DNA from 2 places in the Wenzhouxiangella sp. YN1 genome. Region 2 is predicted to be linked to the other one. Evidence: predicted binding sites of a transcription regulator. Region 2 holds the regulator's gene; the other holds the start of a gene.
The links. Region 2 encodes FliA, which starts transcription of late flagellar genes. Its sites were predicted from a motif close to GCTAAAGTTNNNNNNNNNNCNGCCGATA; they were not measured.
Positions count from the first base shown of each region.

Region 1: a site for FliA is predicted at 5,516-5,543, ahead of ACEWQZ_RS01945 (GGDEF domain-containing response regulator). Genes of this name have one in related genera too.

Region 1 is NZ_JBJNIO010000093.1:39,827-48,592, reverse strand. It holds gene ACEWQZ_RS01975 (hypothetical protein) at 1-347, shown strand, start outside; gene ACEWQZ_RS01970 (M12 family metallo-peptidase) at 348-653, shown strand; gene ACEWQZ_RS01965 (MlaE family ABC transporter permease) at 749-1,861, shown strand; gene ACEWQZ_RS01960 (ABC transporter ATP-binding protein) at 1,858-2,655, shown strand; gene ACEWQZ_RS01955 (MlaD family protein) at 2,657-3,622, shown strand; gene ACEWQZ_RS01950 (ABC-type transport auxiliary lipoprotein family protein) at 3,622-4,239, shown strand; gene ACEWQZ_RS01945 (GGDEF domain-containing response regulator) at 4,241-5,341, opposite strand; gene ACEWQZ_RS01940 (DUF2937 family protein) at 5,546-6,025, shown strand; gene ACEWQZ_RS01935 (leucyl aminopeptidase family protein) at 6,077-7,435, shown strand; gene ACEWQZ_RS01930 (hypothetical protein) at 7,547-8,071, shown strand; gene leuS (leucine--tRNA ligase) at 8,180-8,766, shown strand, end outside.
Region 2 is NZ_JBJNIO010000155.1:145,968-154,733, reverse strand. It holds gene flhF (flagellar biosynthesis protein FlhF) at 1-1,104, shown strand, start outside; gene ACEWQZ_RS11995 (MinD/ParA family protein) at 1,097-1,987, shown strand; gene ACEWQZ_RS11990 (RNA polymerase sigma factor FliA) at 1,984-2,697, shown strand; gene ACEWQZ_RS11985 (chemotaxis response regulator CheY) at 2,730-3,122, shown strand; gene ACEWQZ_RS11980 (protein phosphatase CheZ) at 3,119-3,841, shown strand; gene ACEWQZ_RS11975 (chemotaxis protein CheA) at 3,853-5,949, shown strand; gene ACEWQZ_RS11970 (flagellar motor protein) at 5,950-6,690, shown strand; gene motD (flagellar motor protein MotD) at 6,701-7,612, shown strand; gene ACEWQZ_RS11960 (ParA family protein) at 7,609-8,409, shown strand; gene ACEWQZ_RS11955 (hypothetical protein) at 8,406-8,766, shown strand, end outside.

The sequences.
Region 1 (8,766 bases), on a different contig from region 2:
ACTTCGAAGAACTGATGGTGGCCACGAACACGGTTTTCGAGTCTCAGTTGAACCTGCGGATGCTGCAGGGCCCCACCATATTGCGGGTGGGCTCGGATCCGTATTCACAAAAGGACTCGGGCGCCAGTCGTGCGCATCTCGATGAATTCGGCGCTTACTGGGCGAGCAATATGGATCATATCGACCGCACCCATGCCGCCCTGATTTCAGGCAACTCGTCTTCGGGCAACCCGGCTTCCGGCATTGCCTGGCTCGACACCTATTGCCGCACAGGGGCCTATGGTGGTAGCTACAGCGTCAATCAGTTATTCTACAGTTCCTGGGTTGATGTCCAGAGGAGCGCTTAGCTGCTGGCGCACGAGCTGGGGCATAACCTCGGCTCATCGCACACGCACTGCTATCAACCCGAGATCGATCAGTGTTATGCCGCGGAGTCGGGCTGCTATTCCGGCCCGGTCAGCTGTCCGGCCGGGAGCCAGGGCACGCTGATGAGCTACTGTCATGTCAGTTCCGCAGGCTGCGGTAGCAACAAATTCGAGCTGCACTCAAGAGTCGAGTCCCGGCTGCTGCAGAAGGTTGCCGCCAATACGCCATCCTGCCTGGGCATCATGGATGAAAACCCGCCTGTCTTCGAAGACCGCTTCGAGCGCTGATAGCGCCAAACGTATCAATTGCTGAAATGACCACGAATGCTGCCGGGGTACACTAAAGTCACAGCTGTCACTTTTCTGATTACTCGCCACTTCGTATGGTCGATTCCGCGCAATTTCTGACCGACTCCGCCGATAGCGAGCGCCGGCTTGCCGTGGGCGACTGGCGGCTGGATCAGGCGGCCGCGCTGGAGCCGATTGTGGCCCGTGCCGGTGATTCGGCGCATGAAATCGACGCCTCGGCGATCTCGCGGCTGGATGCTGCCGGCGCCTATCTGTTGATTCGCGCCGCCCGATCGCTGTCGGTCGAGCCTGAAAATATCCGCCTGGCGGCCGCGCATCGGCCGCTGTTCGACACCGTGGCCGCGGCGCTGGCCGGCGACTGGCAGCAGGAGGCAGCACCGGCACCGCTGTGGCAGGAGTGGCTGGCCGGAATTGGCAAGACCGTGGCGCATGCCGGATACCACCTCGGTCGCCTGGTGGGTTTTCTCGGGCTGGCCCTCAGCCGCCTGGCGACGACCATGTTCCGGCCGTCGCAGTGGCGCGTGACCGCGACTGTCCACCACATGCAGCAGACCGGCCTGAACGCGCTGCCGCTGACGGCCCTGCTGGCCTTTCTGGTCGGCGCTGTGGTGGCTTATCTCGGGGCCACGGTGCTGCGCGATTTCGGTGCCGAGCTGTTCGTTGTCGATCTGATCACCTTTTCTTTCTTGCGCGAATTCGGCGTGCTGCTGGCCGCCATTCTGATGGCCGGACGAACCGCCAGCGCCTTTACCGCCCAGATCGGCACCATGAAGGCGCGTGAAGAGCTGGATGCCATGCGCACGCTTGGCCTGGATCCAATCGTTCTGCTGGTGCTGCCGCGGCTGCTTGCGCTGGTGATCATGCTGCCCATTCTCGGGCTGCTGGCCACGCTGGCCGGGTTTGCCGGCGGCCTGGCGGTTTCGGTGCTGGGGCTGGGCATCGAGCCGGAGATGTTTCTTGCCCGAATGCGCGAGGCCGTCACCCTGCAGCACTATCTGGTGGGCCTGTGCAAGGCGCCGATCTTTGCTGCCACCATTGCGCTGATTGGCTGCCTGGAAGGACTCAAAGTGGCCGGAACCGCCCAGTCGGTGGGTGAGCGCACCACCTCGGCGGTGGTGCAGAGCATTACCCTGGTCATCATCATCGACGCCTTCGCGGCGGTGTTTTTCATGGAGCTGGGCTGGTGAGCGCGGCAGCAGCGGAACACGGCCCGGTGATCCGGGTTCGTGGGCTGGTCAACCGTTTTGGCACCCAGACCGTGCACGACGGGCTGGATCTCGACGTCGAGCGCGGCGAGATCCTCGGCGTGGTGGGCGGGTCCGGCAGCGGCAAGTCGGTGCTGATGCGCTCGATTCTGGGGCTGTTGCAGCCGCAGTCCGGCCTCATCGAAGTGTTCGGGCAGCGGGTCAACGGCAGCGGAGAGTCGCTGCGCACGCTGCGGCGCCGAACCGGCGTGCTGTTCCAGGACGGCGCGCTGTTTTCTTCACTGACCGTGCGCGAGAATGTCGAGGTGCCGATCCAGACGCATTATCCGGAGATCGACGGCGCGCTCCGCTGTGAGCTTGCCCGCCTCAGGATTCGTCTGACCGGCCTGCCGCTGACGGCTTGCGGCAAGTATCCTTCGGAGCTGTCGGGCGGCATGCGCAAGCGCGCCGGCCTGGCGCGGGCGCTGGCACTCGATCCCGAGCTGTTGTTTCTCGATGAACCCACCGCCGGGCTCGATCCCATTGGCGCTGCCGATTTCGACCGGCTGTTGCGTACCCTGACCGACGCGCTTGGCCTGACCGTGTTTCTGATCACGCACGATCTTGATACGCTCTACAGTATCTGCGATCGCATTGCCGTCATCGGCGACCGGCGCGTGCTGATCAACGATGGTCTCGAACAAGTCGAGGCCTTTGACCATCCCTGGGTCCAGGACTACTTCCACGGCCCGCGGGCACGTCAGGCCAGGCTGGCGCAGGCAGGAGAGGCAAGCTGATATGGAGCCACGGGCCAACCACGTATTGATCGGAGCCTTCACCCTGGCCGGCATGGTCTTGCTGGTGCTCGTCGGCCTGTGGTCCGCCAAGTGGGCTGCCGACGAGGCCTGGCAGGAGCTGGAGGTGCACTTCCTGCAGCCGGTGACCGGCCTGGCGTCCGGATCGAGCGTGCAGTACAACGGCATCACCATGGGCAGCGTGCGCGACCTGCGCCTGTCGCCGGATGATCCCGGGCGGGTGATTGCCGTCATTCGCCTGGAAGAACAGGCGCCGCTGCGTCAGGATACGACGGCGCGTCTTTCGGCCTCCGGGCTGACGGGGGTGTCGACCATCCAGCTGCGCGGCGGCAGCGCCGACAGCCCGCCGCTGAAGGCCGATCCCGAGCGCAAGCGCCCGGTGATCATCGCCGAGGAGTCGGGCCTGCAGCGCCTGATGGAGGCCTCCGAGGACATTGCCAGTACCGCCAGCGAGGTGATGCTGCGCCTGCTCGAGGTGCTCAGCGAGGAAAACAGCGAACGCGTCAGCGCCGCGCTGGCCAACATCGAGGACTTTACCGCGGCGCTCAACGTGGAGAGCGGCCGCTTTGGTCAGATTGTGCGCAACCTCGATCGGACCAGCGAGGAGCTGGCGCCGCTCATTCGCGAGGTTCGCGGCCTGGTGGAGGACATATCCGCCTCGTTTGCCCGCATCGAGCCGGTGCTGCTGGAGTCTTTCCCCAAGGCGGCCGAGTCGCTGCGCGAAGCGATGAGCCGCCTGGCCCGGACCGGCGAACGCATTGATGGTCTCGTGGCCGACAACGAGGCGGCTTTTTCCGGCCTGGGCGACCAGGTCATCACCCCGCTTGGGCCCGCGGTGCAGGAAATGCGCCAGCTGATCGACGAGCTGTCTGCCGTGACCGAGCGTTTCGAGCGCAACCCCGCCGGCTTCCTGTTGGGTGATGAGCGGCCAGAGGAGTACGAACCCTGATGAAACATTCTGTCTACCGGGCGCTGATGTGCCTGACTGTCGCGCTGCTGGCCAGCTCGTGCATGCTGGGTGGCGGCGAGGTCCGCTATCGGCTGATCGCCCCCCAGCTGGACGCAGAACCCGCGGCTGAACAACCGGGTGACAACGGCACGCTGGCCATTTCGCGTCCGCGTACCGACCGTACCCGTGATTCCAGCCGTATCCTGCTGCGCCGCGAGCGCACGCTGCTGCCCTGGGCAGGCGTGGCTTGGATCGACCGGGCACCGGATCTGGTGCAGACAATGCTGATTGAATATCTCGATGGCCGCGTCGCCACGGTGGGCGGATATGGCAGCCTGCCCGCGGACTACCGCCTTGATCTGGTCATGCACGGCTTCGAGTTTGCAGAAACCGAAACCGGGCTGCGCGCCGAGTTCGATATCGCGGCGCGCTTGTTCGACGCCGGCGGCGGGCTGGTGGCAACCCACCGGGTGGTTCGCCACGAGTCAGCCGAGGGAAATGCCATCGATCAGGCCCTGCCGGCCCTGGAATCGAGCCTGCGCCGGGCGTTTGCAGAGCTGTCCGACTGGCTGCAGGGGCGGCTGGGCACAGCGACAGCTTCGGGCGCCGAGCGCTGATTCAGTGAGCGGTGCGGCTGCCGTTGCCGCCGCGGCCGTGGCGATTGCCGGCAGTTTCGGCCTCGATCAGCTCGAGCAGCGGTTGCAGACGCCGCCGGAGCGAATGCAGATGCGGCTGCAGGCGCTCTGCCTGGCCCTGCTTGACCATGGCCAGCGCCTGTTCGATGTCGGGCGCCGCCTCGTCATCGTCCTGCGCCGGCTCCGGCGGATGGCTCTTGCCGGCCAGCCCGTCTTCGAGAATCTGGGCACCGTCGCGTCCGTTCATCGGCGGCGGCGTCTGGATGATGAAGCCGGCCTCCACCCCCAGCGCTTCGCCAGCCGGCCTCAGGCCCAGCGCGTCGAGATCGGGCAGGAAGCGTTGCTGCAGCTGCCGGGCGCCCTCGGCATCGGTAGCGGTGAGCAGGAAGCTGAAGGTTTCCGGTTCGGTCCGGAAGACCGTGTCTTCGCGGCGAATGCGTTGCCGAAGGGTGTCGCCGATGCGCTCGAGCGCGCGCGCGGCGTGCCGCTCGCCAAGCTCATCGAGCAGTTCTCCGAGCCCTGACAGGCGCAGATGCATCAGCACCAGCGGCTGTTGATGGCGCCTGGCGAAGCTCATCGCCTGGATCAGCCGCTCTTCGCAGTAACGCCGATTGCCAAGCCCGGTTTCAGGGTCGATATGGTGCGCCTGCTCGAGCAGGCGCAGGCGCCTGGCGGATCGCCCGCTGCGCGCATAGGCTTTGGCGCGGGCAGTCAGTTCGCTGGCCTGGAACGGTTTCGAGATGAAGTCGGTGGCGCCGAGCATCAGCGCGTGCTTGCGTTTGGCCTCGCCGTCTTCCTGGCCGGTGATCAGCACCAGGGGCAGTTCCTTGAGGCGGGCCTGCTCGGCCTGCCTGATCTGCTGGAGCAGGTCGAAGCCGCTCCTGCCGGCCATCACCAGGTCGCTGAAAACGACTTCGATGCGCGGGTCGGTCTGCAGAAGATCCCAGGCCTGTTCCGCCGACTCTGCCAGCACCAGATCAAACTGCTTGCCCAGTATCTGATTGGCGCAGGCCCGCATCAGGCGGCTGTCGTCGACAAACAGGATTCGCGGCTGCCGCGAAGAAGATTGCGTGTGCGTGTCCATGCCGTACTCCTTGCAGCTCTCGTGCCATGTTGGTGTTCTGTTTGGACTGCATCAGCGACACGGGCGCCCGATTCCGCCTCGGCCACGCATTGCCGGGCGGCTTTTGCCCGCGGGCCGGTGACGGCAGCGGTCACTTGACGGCACAAAGCGGCAGGCGTTGATGCGGCCTTGACTTGCCCGCCGGGGCGCCAGAAACTGGCGCAGATGGGATGGATTGGCCGCAAGTTCGACAATCTGGGCAGCGCCGTGAGCGGGGCCGGCGGCGGCATGGGGCTGTCCCAGGCGCCGGCGTTTACCCACGCCTATCTGCAGCGTCTGGGAGGGCATCTGGACGAAGCCCGGCGAACGCTCGAGCTGGTCGAGCGCGGCGTATTGGTGCCGGAGCTGACGGCGCCGGAGCGGGCGCAGGCCGTGCGCGGTTTTGCCGACCGCGTGGCCGAGCTGGAGGCGACCCATGCCGCGATTGCCGATGCCTCGCCCCTGCTGCAGCCGATCATGATGCTGCAACACGGCGATTCCGCGATCGCTCGGCGCGCCTGGGAGGCATTCACGCCTGCGCTGCCCATCGATGCACCCTCCCTGATCTGGACCGCCGTTGGCGTTGTGCTGGCGCTGCTGACCTATGAGTTGATCAAGTCGCCCGGCCTGCTGCTGCGACGCCGGCGCTCGCTGCGCGCGCGCTGAGGCGCGGCAGTTGCTATCCTTGAGGACTTTATTCAACCAAGCGGAGTCAGCATGTTCTGCGTATCCCCCGAGCGCGCCATTCCCATTCACTCCCTGGATGCCGAAACGCTGGCCTCCTGGAAAGAGCAGGCCGACGCCACGGGCCGCAGCTGGGTCGAGGCCAGCGGCTTCAGCGCCCGGCCGGGCACGTTTCTGGCGGTACCCGACGATCAGGGCGCTCTGGCCTGCATTCTTGCCGGGCGTGAAAGCGATGATCGGCTCTGGGCGCTTGCCCACCTGCCCGGCGAGCTGCCCGCGGGTGACTATCGGTTGGCAAGCGACTGGTCGAGCGAAGAGGTCGAGCGCGCTGCCGTTGGCTGGGGCCTGGGCTGCTACCGTTTCGATCGCTACAAGAAAATGGATCGGCCGGCGGCACGTCTGGCGGTAGAAGCCGGGGCCGAGAAGCGCCTGCGGGTTCTGCTCGACGCCTCTTTTCAGATACGCGATCTGGTCAATACTCCGGCCAATGATCTGGGGCCGGGCGAGCTGGCCGATGTGGCCGACCAGCTGGCCGGCGAGTACGGCGCCCGCTGTGAGGTCATCGAGGGCGCGCGGCTCGAGCGCGAGTTCCCGGCCATACACGTGGTCGGGCAGGCCGCCAGCCGCCATCCGCGCCTTGTCCGCATGCAGTGGGGGCGCGACGATGCCCCGCCACTGGCCCTGGTGGGCAAGGGCGTGATCTTCGATTCCGGCGGGCTCAACGTCAAGCCCGGCGCCGGCATGGTGCTGATGAAGAAGGACATGGGCGGTGCCGCGCACGTGCTCGGCCTCGCGCGGGTGATCATGGCCATGGGCCTGGACGTCAATCTGCGGGTCTACATTCCGGCGGTGGAGAACGCGATTGCGGGCAATGCCTATCGGCCCTCGGATATCATCTCCACCCGCAAGGGCACCAGCGTGGCCATTGGCAACACCGATGCAGAGGGTCGTGTGGTGTTATCGGATGCGCTCACCCTGGCCTGCGAAGAGGGGGCTGAGCGCGTGATTGATTTTGCCACCCTGACCGGGGCCGCACGCGTTGCCCTGGGCGAAGATCTGCCGCCCATCTACGGCCGCGACACCGCGACGGTCCGGGAGATTCAGGATCTGAGCTTTTCGCTGGAGGACCCGGTGTGGCCCATGCCGCTGTTCGCGCCCTATCGCCAGCAGATCGAACCAGCCATCGCCGATCTTTCCAATACCGGCACCTCGAGTTTTGCCGGCAGCGTGACCGCAGCGCTGTTCCTGGATCATTTCGTGGCCGCTGATGTCGATTGGCTGCACCTTGATATCTATGCCTGGAATCAGTCGGATCGCCCCGGGCGTCCGGCCGGAGGCGAGGTGCAGGGGCTGCGCAGCATGTGGCAGTGGCTGGAGTCGGTCTACGGTTGAGGTGCATGCGCCCGCGGCCGGCGTCGGGGGGTGTTGCAGGCGCAACAATGAGGTTAGGATAAAGACTGGTGGACAACGCGCACAGGCTGCGCACAAAGCAGGAGAGAGATCATGCGTTACATGTGGATTGCAGTCGCCATTCTGGCGCTGGCTGCTTGCCAGTCCGAAGAAGCTGATCAGATCGAGGACGCTGGCGACAAGGCGGCCGAAGCCGTGGAAGAGGCCGGCGAGAAGACCGCCGACGCCTTTGACGAGGTCAGGGACAGAAGCCGGGAGGTCGGGGAGAGTGCGGCCGAGTCGGTTGACGAGAGTGTCGAGGCCGCTGAAGACGCCGTTGACGACAGCGTCTGGGAGAGAACACGCGAGCTGGCTGAAGAAGCCCGCGACAAGGCCGAAGAGGCGCTTGCCGCCGCCGACGACAAGGGCAGCGAGGCCTGGCAGGAAACGCGGGAAGCTGCTGCGCAGGCGCGCGAGCGGGCCGAAGAAGCCTGGGAAAAGGTCAGCGAGCAGGCCGGTGATACCTGGGAAGGCGCCAGCGCCAGAGCGCGGGAAGCCTGGCAGGAAGCCAACGATGCCTGGGATCGACTGGCCGAGCGCGCCGACGAGGCAACCGACGACGACGGTGAGCCGCAGTAGACCGCTGACCACCCGATCGGTCCAGCGACAAGACCAGCGCCGCCCCGCATGCGGGGCGGCGTTGCTTTCACAAACTTGTTTCCAAGCACAGCAGGGTAGCAGCAGACGGTGACAGACAGCTATCGCCCCGGCGAGCTCGAGCCGGTAATCCAGCGTTTCTGGGAAGAGCGCCACGCGAATCGTGCCGAATCCGGCGACGGCGAGCGGTTTTATTGCCTGAGCATGTTTCCCTACCCTTCGGGCCGGTTGCACATGGGCCACATGCGCAACTACACCATCAGCGACGTGATTTCTCGCTATCAGCGCATGCAGGGCAGGCGCGTGCTCCAGCCGATGGGCTGGGACGCTTTCGGTCTGCCGGCCGAGAATGCCGCCATGGCCAACGGCGTGCCCCCGGCGCAATGGACCCGTGAAAACATCGCGCACATGCGCGAGCAGCTCAGGCAGCTGGGTTTTGCCATCGACTGGGAGCGCGAGCTGGCGACCTGCGACCCGGAATACTATCGCTGGAACCAGTGGTTTTTCCTGCGCCTGCTCGAGCGCGGCATTGCCTACAAGAAGACCGGCACGGTCAACTGGGACCCGGTCGACCAGACCGTGCTGGCCAACGAGCAGGTCATCGACGGCAAAGGCTGGCGCACCGGCGCGACCGTCGAAAAGCGCGAAATCCCGATGTATTACCTGCGCATTACCGA
Region 2 (8,766 bases):
AGCCTCAGCTCCGAGCTGGCAGTCGAGGACGCGCCGCAGGATGTCGTCGAACTGTCTGGCCAGGCGCAATCGCGGGCCGCTGCCGGCGACGGCGCCGCGGCTCCCGGCGCGGCGCCGCGGCAGCAGAATGCGGCTGCTGACGCGGTACCGGCTGCCGCCGTGTCGGAATCTTCACTGGTGGGCATGCGGCGTGAGATCAACGTGCTCAAGCGCATGCTCGAGACTCAGATTTCCAGCCTTGCCTGGAACGACATGTCGCGTAGGAACCCGCTGCGCGCCGCGGTGCTGCGCGATCTGATCCGCATGGGCCTGGCGCCGGATCTGGCCCAGGACCTGGCCAGCAAGGCGCCGGTCAGGGAAGGTGACAGCGCGGCCACCTGGCGCGGCGCCCTGGGCCTGCTGGCGCGGCGCATGAAATTCTTTGAAACCGACCCGCTGGCCGCCGGCGGGGTAGTGGCTCTGGTCGGACCCACGGGGGTGGGCAAGACCACCACCATTGCCAAGCTGGCCGCCCGCTACGCGCTCAAGAACGGGCTCGAAAAGATGGCACTGATCAGCGCCGATGACTATCGCATCGGCGCCCAGGAACAGCTGTTCATTTACGGCCGGCAGCTCAACGTGCCGGTCTATGTTGCCCGCAACGCCGACGAGCTGCGGCAGCGCGTCGAGCGGCTCTCGCATGCCGATCTGATCATGGTGGATACCGCCGGGGTCAGTCAGCGTGATACCCGCCTGGTGCGGGCGCTGGAGTCGCTGCAAATGGAAGGCCGGCCGGTTTCCTCCTACCTGGTGCTGGCCGCCAATGCGCAGATGGAATCGATTGACGAAGCGGTGGCCGCGTTTTCGCGCATGCCGCTGGCCGGCGGCATCGTCACCAAGATCGACGAGGCGGCCAGCCTGGGCGGCATGCTGTCGGTACTGGCGCGCTACAGGCTGCCGGTGGCCTGGTCGGCCGACGGCCAGGAAGTGCCCGAGAATCTGCGGCGGGCGAGTGCCCGCCATCTGATCAGCCAGGCTGTCAGCCTGATGAAAAAATCGCGTGCCGGCCGTGAAGATCACGCCCTGGCGCGCCACATTGCCGAAGCGAGGTATGCCAATGCTTGAAGGGGGAAGAAATCAGGCGGCCGGGCTGGAAGGGGTGAGCGCGAAAGGCTCGCGTCAGCCGGTTCAGGTCATCGCCGTGGCGTCCGGCAAGGGTGGAGTGGGCAAGACCAATGTGTCGGTCAACCTGGCTGCCGCCCAGGCGCGGCGTGGCCGCAAGGTGTGGCTTCTGGACGCCGATCTGGGGCTGGCCAATATCGATGTCCTGCTGGGCCTGAGTCCGCGGCGCAACCTTTCGCATGTGCTTGCGGGGGAATGCGATCTCGAAGACATCATCGTCGACGGGCCAGCCGGCATCCGCATCATTCCCGCCGCCTCGGGGGTGCAGGACATGACAACGCTGCCGCCGGAGGCCTGCGGCGGTCTGATCAGCGCCTTCTCCGAGGTCACCGGCAGCGCCGACCTGCTGATTGTCGATACCGCCGCCGGCATCAGCTCGGCGGTCACGCTGTTCGCCCGCGCCGCGCATCAGGCATTGATCGTGGTCTGTGACGAACCGGCTTCCCTGACCGACGCCTACGCGTTGATCAAGGTGCTCTCCCGCGATTACGGCATCGAGCGCGCCCAGGTGCTGTCCAACATGGTCCGCAGCGCCGCTGAAGGACGCGCGCTCTACCGCAAGCTGGCGCGCGTGGCCGATCGTTACCTCGACATCACGCTGCACTACGCCGGGCACGTCCCGCACGATGACTTCCTGCGTCGGGCACTGCAGCAACAGCAGCCCGTAGTCACGGCTTTTCCGGGCTGCCGCGCCACCGAGGCATTCAAGAATCTGGCCGAACAGGCCGATACATGGGGTGTGCCATCGGGTGCCGGCGGCCATCTCGAGTTCTTTCTTGAGCGCGTGGTGGGTGCCGAGCCCGGGCAGGCGGAGGTCGCGCGATGAACGCCACGGCCGAGTATGAAGCAGTGCGCAGCCTCTCCAGCGAGGACCTGGTGGAGCAGTATGCCGATCTGGTCCGGCGGATTGCCTATCACCTGGCCGGCCGTCTGCCGGCCAGCGTCGAGGTGGCCGATCTCATTCAGGCCGGGATGCTCGGCCTGATCGAGGCCGCCGGCCGTTACACCGGCAGCCGGGGCGCGCGTTTCGAGACCTATGCCGGCATCCGGATTCGCGGCGCCATGCTCGATGAGCTGCGCAAGACCGACTGGACGCCGCGCTCGGTACACCGCCGGGTGCGCGAGATGGTCGAGGCCATCCGGCAGCTGGAAATTCGCCTGGGTCGGCGCCCGCGCGATGTCGATATTGCCGCGCAGATGGGCGTCAGCCTGGACGAGTACCACGACATTGCCCGTGAGGCGGTTTTCTGCCGGATGCTGAGCACCGAGGACCTCTCGCCGGTCGACAGTGATTCGGGGGTGGTGGCCGACAAGACGCAATCACCCGAGCGTGAGCTGCAGGAGGACGCCGCGCAGGCGGCCCTGACCGAGGCGATCGCAGCGCTGCCGGCAAGGGAACAACTGGTCATGAACATGTATTACGACGACGAGCTCAACCTCAAGGAAATCGGCGCAGTGCTGGAGGTGAGCGAGTCGCGCGTCTGTCAGCTGCATGGCCAGGCGCTGGCCAGGCTCAGGGCGCGCTTGTCGGACTGACGGATAAACGACACAGCAACGGAGACGCTACGTTGGACAAGAACATGCAAATTCTGGTCGTGGACGATTTTTCCACGATGCGGAGAATCGTCAAGAATCAGTTGCGCGAGCTCGGTTTCGGCAACGTCACCGAAGCCGATGACGGGCGCACGGCCCTGCAGGTGCTCAAATCCAGGCGCATTGATTTTGTGGTTACCGACTGGAACATGCCGGATGTGAGCGGGCTGGAGCTGCTCAAGGCCATTCGCGCCGACGACGCGCTCAAAGCGCTGCCGGTGTTGATGGTCACGGCTGAAGCCAACCGCAGCCAGATCATCGAGGCCGCCGAGGCCGGCGTGAACGGCTATGTGGTCAAGCCGTTTGCCGCCGAAACCCTCAAGGACAAGATTCAGCGCGTGTTCGAGCGCCTGGGGGCGTCGACATGAACAGCGGCAGCGACGATCGCAGACCGGCGGATTATCTGCCCACCATCGAGGCGCTGGCCGCGGCCGCGCGCGGTAACGACGAGGCCATTTTCTACGCCAGCCTGGACGAGCTGACCGCCATGCGCGAGACCAGCCTGTTCCAGGATATCGGGCGGCTGACGCGCCAGTTGCACGAAGCCCTCAACAGCTTTCAAGTCGACGCGCGCGTGGAGACGCTGGCCAGCGAGGAAATACCCGACGCTCAAAGCCGGCTCGATGAAGTGATTCACATGACCGAAGCGTCGGCTCACAAGACCATGGACCTGATCGAGGAGACCATGCCGCTGGCCGAACGTCTGACCGAGGACAGCACGCGCCTGGTGGGCGACTGGCAGCGCTTTCGCGCCCGCGAGATGGCCGCCGACGAATTTCGCAGCCTGGTACGCGAGACCGAGGAGTTTCTCGACAGCTCCGACCACACCTCCGGTGAGATTCGCAAGCGGCTTTCACAGATGCTGATGGCCCAGGATTTTCAGGACCTGTCGGGGCAGGCCATTCGCAAGGTCATCGAGCTGGTCAAGGAAGTCGAGAGCACGCTCGTCAACATGATTCGTCTGTCGGGCAGGCAGTCCGGCGAAACGGGGGCGACGGCAGACCAGTCCGGCAGAAAGCACGAGGAAGAAGACCGGGTGACCAGCCAGGACGAAGTGGATGACGTTCTCTCGAGCCTGGGCTTCTAGCAGGTGAGATCATGAGCTTTCAGATCGACGACAGTATTCGCGACGACTATCTCAACGAGGCCGGGGAACTGGTCGAGCAGTTGGGTGAGCAGCTCGTCGAACTGGAGCGGCGGCCGCGCGACAAGGCGCTGCTCGATACCGTTTTTCGCGCCTTTCATACCGTCAAGGGGGGTGCCGGCTTTCTCGATATCGAACCACTGGTGACCCTGTGTCATTGTGCCGAGGAAGTGTTCGATGCGCTCAGACGTCAGGAGCTGGAAATGCGCACCGAGATCATGGATTCGGTGCTGCACTCGCTCGATGAGGTGGTGGCCATGCTGGCGGCCATGCGCGACGGTCAGGAACCGGCCCCGGCGCCGCCCGCACTGCTTGATCAGCTGCGCGGGTTCGTGCACGAAAAAGCAGCCACTGCAACAACAGCGCCCCGCGCGCAGGATGATCGCAGCGGCGACATCACCGACGATGAGTTCGAGGCCATGCTGGCCCAGGCAGGCGCGGCCGCCGAACCGCCTCCGGCGGCGCAGGGCGAGACGGCTGCGGGCTTGCCGGAATCGGCACAGTCGAGCGCGGACGCGTCGCCGAGCGACGATATCACCGACGAGGAATTCGAAGCCCTGCTCGACGAGCTGCACGGTGAAGCCGCCCCCGGCGGCGATGATGCAGCCGATACCGGCGAGGTGGAGCTCGGCAGCGCGCCCGAGGATGCTGACGGGTCTGATGAAATCACCGAAGAGGAGTTCGAGGCGATTCTCGATCAGGTGGCCCGCGAGTCTGGCGGCACCGACTCGGCGGCGAGTATGCCGCAGGCGCAGGGCGCCGAATCGCCCGAGCCTGCGAGCGCTGCGGAAGACTCGGCAAGCCCACCGGCAGCGGCCCCAACGGCGCAGCGATCGGCGCCGCCGGCCGAGGCTGCGCCTGCCCGGTCGGCCGCGCCTGCGCCGGTGGAGTCGACCGTTCGGGTGGATGTCGCCCGGCTGGATCGCGTCATGAACCTGGTCGGTGAGCTGGTGCTGGTGCGCAACCGGCTCAGCAATCTGGGCGAGCAGCTCAAGCATGAAGAACTGCAGAGCACGGTGGCCAACCTCGATCTGGTGACCTCCGATCTGCAGATGGGGGTGATGCAAACGCGCATGCAGCCGATTCGCAAGGTGTTTTCGCGCTTTCCGCGCCTGGCGCGGGATATGGCCCGGTCGCTCGACAAGGAAATCGAGCTGACCCTGCACGGCGAGGATACCGATCTGGACAAGAATCTGGTGGAAGCGCTCGCCGATCCGCTGGTCCATCTGGTGCGCAACGCCATGGATCACGGCATCGAAACGCCGGAGGTTCGCGCGGCTGCCGGCAAGCCGCGCACCGGTCGGGTCGAGCTCAGTGCCGAACAGGAGGGCGATCACATTGTCATTCGCATCAGTGACGATGGCGCGGGCATCGACGCCGAGGGGCTGCGCGACAAGGCCGTCAGCCGTGGCTTGATCACCGCCGAGGCGGCCGCAAGGCTGAACCGTCGCGAGTGTCTCGATCTGATGATGTTGCCGGGGCTGTCCAGCCGCGAGGAAGTCTCCAATATTTCCGGCCGTGGCGTCGGCATGGACGTGGTCAAGACCCGCATCAGTGAACTCAACGGCAACGTCGAGATCGAGTCCGAGCGTGGAAAGGGTTCCACCTTCAAGGTTCAGGTGCCGCTGACTCTGGCCATTCTGCCGGCGCTGATGGTGCGGCTGCGCCAGCGTCGCTTCGCTTTTCCCCTGTCGCATGTGGTCGAGGTGTTCTTTCTCGATCCCGGGGCGGTGCGTCAGGTCGAAGGGCGCGATGTCATCATGGTGCGCGGCAAGCCGCTGCCGCTGGTTTTTCTTGGTGATTTCATGGAGCTGGCCGACGGCCCGGCGAGCGAGCGCGGTTACGTGGTGGTGCTGCAGGTCGGCAGCGACAAGATCGGCTATGTCACCGACGAGGTGCTGGGCCAGGAAGAGGTTGTCATCAAGCCGCTTGGCGCGCTGCTGCACGGGCTGCCGGGCTTTGCCGGTGCCACCATTACCGGCGATGGCCATATTGCCCTGATCATCGACATCAACGGCTTGATGAAGCGCTTTGCCCCCGGGGAGGCCTGAATGGATATTCTCAGTGCAATCGGTCTGTTTCTGGCGCTGGTGGCAATTGTTGGAGGTTCGATCCTCAAGGGCAGCGGGCTGGCGGCGCTGTGGTCGGCCGCGGCTTTCGTGATCGTGATTGTCGGCACCGTTGCCGCCACCCTGCTGCAGACACCGATGGACGTGATGAAGCGCGCGCTCGGCATCGTTGTCTGGGTGCTGCGCCCGCCGTCGGTCGAGTCCGAACCGATGCTGGAAAAGATTCTCGAGTGGAGCCAGACCGCTCGCAAGGAAGGGCTGCTCGGGCTCGAGCCCAGCGTCGAGCTGGAGACCGATCCTTTTGTCAGCAAGGCGCTGCAGCTGGTGGTTGACGGCAGCGAACCGGAAACGATCCGCAGCATCATGGATGTCGATATCGGCACCCGGGAAGACGCCGACACCCGCGCCGCCAGGGTCTTCGAGGCAATGGGCATCTATGCGCCCACGCTCGGCATCATTGGCGCGGTCATGGGGCTGATTGCAGTCATGCAGAACCTTGCCGATCCTTCCAAGCTGGGTTCGGGCATTGCCGTGGCGTTTGTGGCCACCATTTACGGCATCGGCTCGGCCAATCTGTTCTTCCTGCCGGTGGCCGGCAAGCTCAAGGGCCTGATCGGCCGCCAGACGCAGCTGCGTGAGATGATCGTCGAAGGCGTGATTTCTATTGCCGAAGGGGAGAACCCGCGCAATATCGAGACCAAGCTCAAGGGCTTTGTCCAGTAAGGGGGGAGGCATGGCGCGCAAGAACAGGAAGGAAGACCACCTCAATCACGAAGCCTGGGCGATTCCCTATGCCGACCTGATGACGCTGCTGCTGGCTTTTTTCGTTGTGATGTATGCCATTTCCTCGGTCAACGAAGGCAAGTATCGGGTGCTTTCCGAGTCGCTGGTGGCCGCCTTCAGCGGGGCGCCCAAGAGCATGAAGCCGATTCAGCTGGGTGAAAACAAGGCCACCACTGCCGGCGAGGGGCGCCTGAACGTCGAGCCGCGCAGTATCACCGACCCCGGCATCCTGCAGATGCCCATGGAGTCGATGCAGACACAGCCCAATGCGCCAACCACGGCCTCTGAGCTGGATACCCGTGCGCGCGAGCTCGAGGCGCGCCTGAACGTGATGGCCGACGAGATACGCCAGGCGCTCAGCGACCTGATCGAGATGGATCTGGTGCGCGTTCGTCAGACGCCTTTCTGGCTCGAAGTGGAGGTCAAGACCGACATCCTGTTTCCGACCGGTGTTGCACAGATTTCCGAATCGGCCCGGCCGACGCTACGGCGCCTGGGCGGTATTCTCGAGCCTTTTTCCAATCCGGTTCGTGTGGAAGGACATACCGACAACGTGCCGATCAAGACCAGTCGGTTTCCCTCCAACTGGGAGTTGTCAGCGGCGCGCGCAGCCAGCGTGGTTCGACTGCTGCAGAGTACCGGCATCGAGCCGATCCGCCTGGCGGCCATCGGCCTGGGTGAGCATCGTCCGGCCGGCGACAACGCCACCGAAGAGGGCCGCAACCGAAACCGCCGGGTCGTGATCGTGGTTCTCGCCGACGATCAGCTCCCGGAGCAGTTCGCCCAGGACAGTGATTCAGGCGAGCCGACGCAATCGCAAGACCAGGGCGCCGAAAGTTCCGGCGCGGAGAGTGCATTATGAAAACCTGGGCAATCGCCAACCAGAAAGGCGGCGTGGGCAAGACGACAACGACGGTCAGCCTGGCCGGCTGGCTGATCAAGGCCGGGCATTCGGTACTGGTCGCCGATCTGGATCCGCATGCCTCGCTGACCGGGTACTTCGGTTTTGACCCCGAGGCCCTGGAATGGAGCATCTATGATCTGTTTTCCGGCGACGACAGCCCCGCCGTTGAGCGCCTGATCCTCGAGACTTCGCAGCAGGGGCTCAGCCTGTTGCCGGCCGCTCCTGCCATGGCGACGCTCGACCGCCAGCTGGGTACCCGCCAGGGGCAGGGGCTGGTACTGGCCACGGCACTGAAGGGGCTGCGCGATCGTTTTGACTACGTGCTGCTCGATTGTCCGCCGACGCTGGGCGTGCTGATGATCAACGCCCTGGCGGCTGCGGGTCTGGTGATCGTGCCGACGCAAACGGAATATCTCGCGCTCAATGGCCTCGATCGAATGCAGCGCACGCTGAAAATGGTCAACAAGGCACGCCCTGAGCCGCTGCCGCACATTGTCGTTCCCACCATTTTTGATCGGCGCACGCGCGCGTCCATTCAGGTGCTGCGCCAGCTGCGCGAGGAATATGCAAGCCATCTGTGGGGCGAAGCCATTCCGGTCGATACCCAGTTTCGCGAGGCCAGCAAGGCCGGCGTGCCACTGCCGCAGATGGATGCGAACAGTCGCGGTGCACAGGCGTTTCGGCGGCTGTTGCGCTATATCGAGCGGCTGGATGCGCGCGCCGATGACGGCGTCGGAATGCGGAGGACGGGATGAGCGACCGCGGTTCCAGGCGTCATCTGGTCGCCTCCTCGCAGGCGGTGCAGGACTATCTCGATCAGTTGTTCGGGCAGGTGCGCGAGCGTGGCGGGCAGGACGATTCCGACGCGCCGGCCGCCGCAGAACGGTCGGATTCGCCGACGCCCGGAGCGCGGGGTTCGCAGGCATCGGGTCCGGGTGCGGCCCGGCCGGAGAAGGCCCGGCCCGCGCCAGCGGAGAACGGCGGTCACGACGCGCTGGATGCGCTCGATGAGCCGGACGATGATCTGGCGGGGCTGGACGACGGACGCACCTTTTATCTTTTCGAGGTGGCCGGACTGACGCTGGCCATTCCGCAGGCGCGTTTTGAAAGTG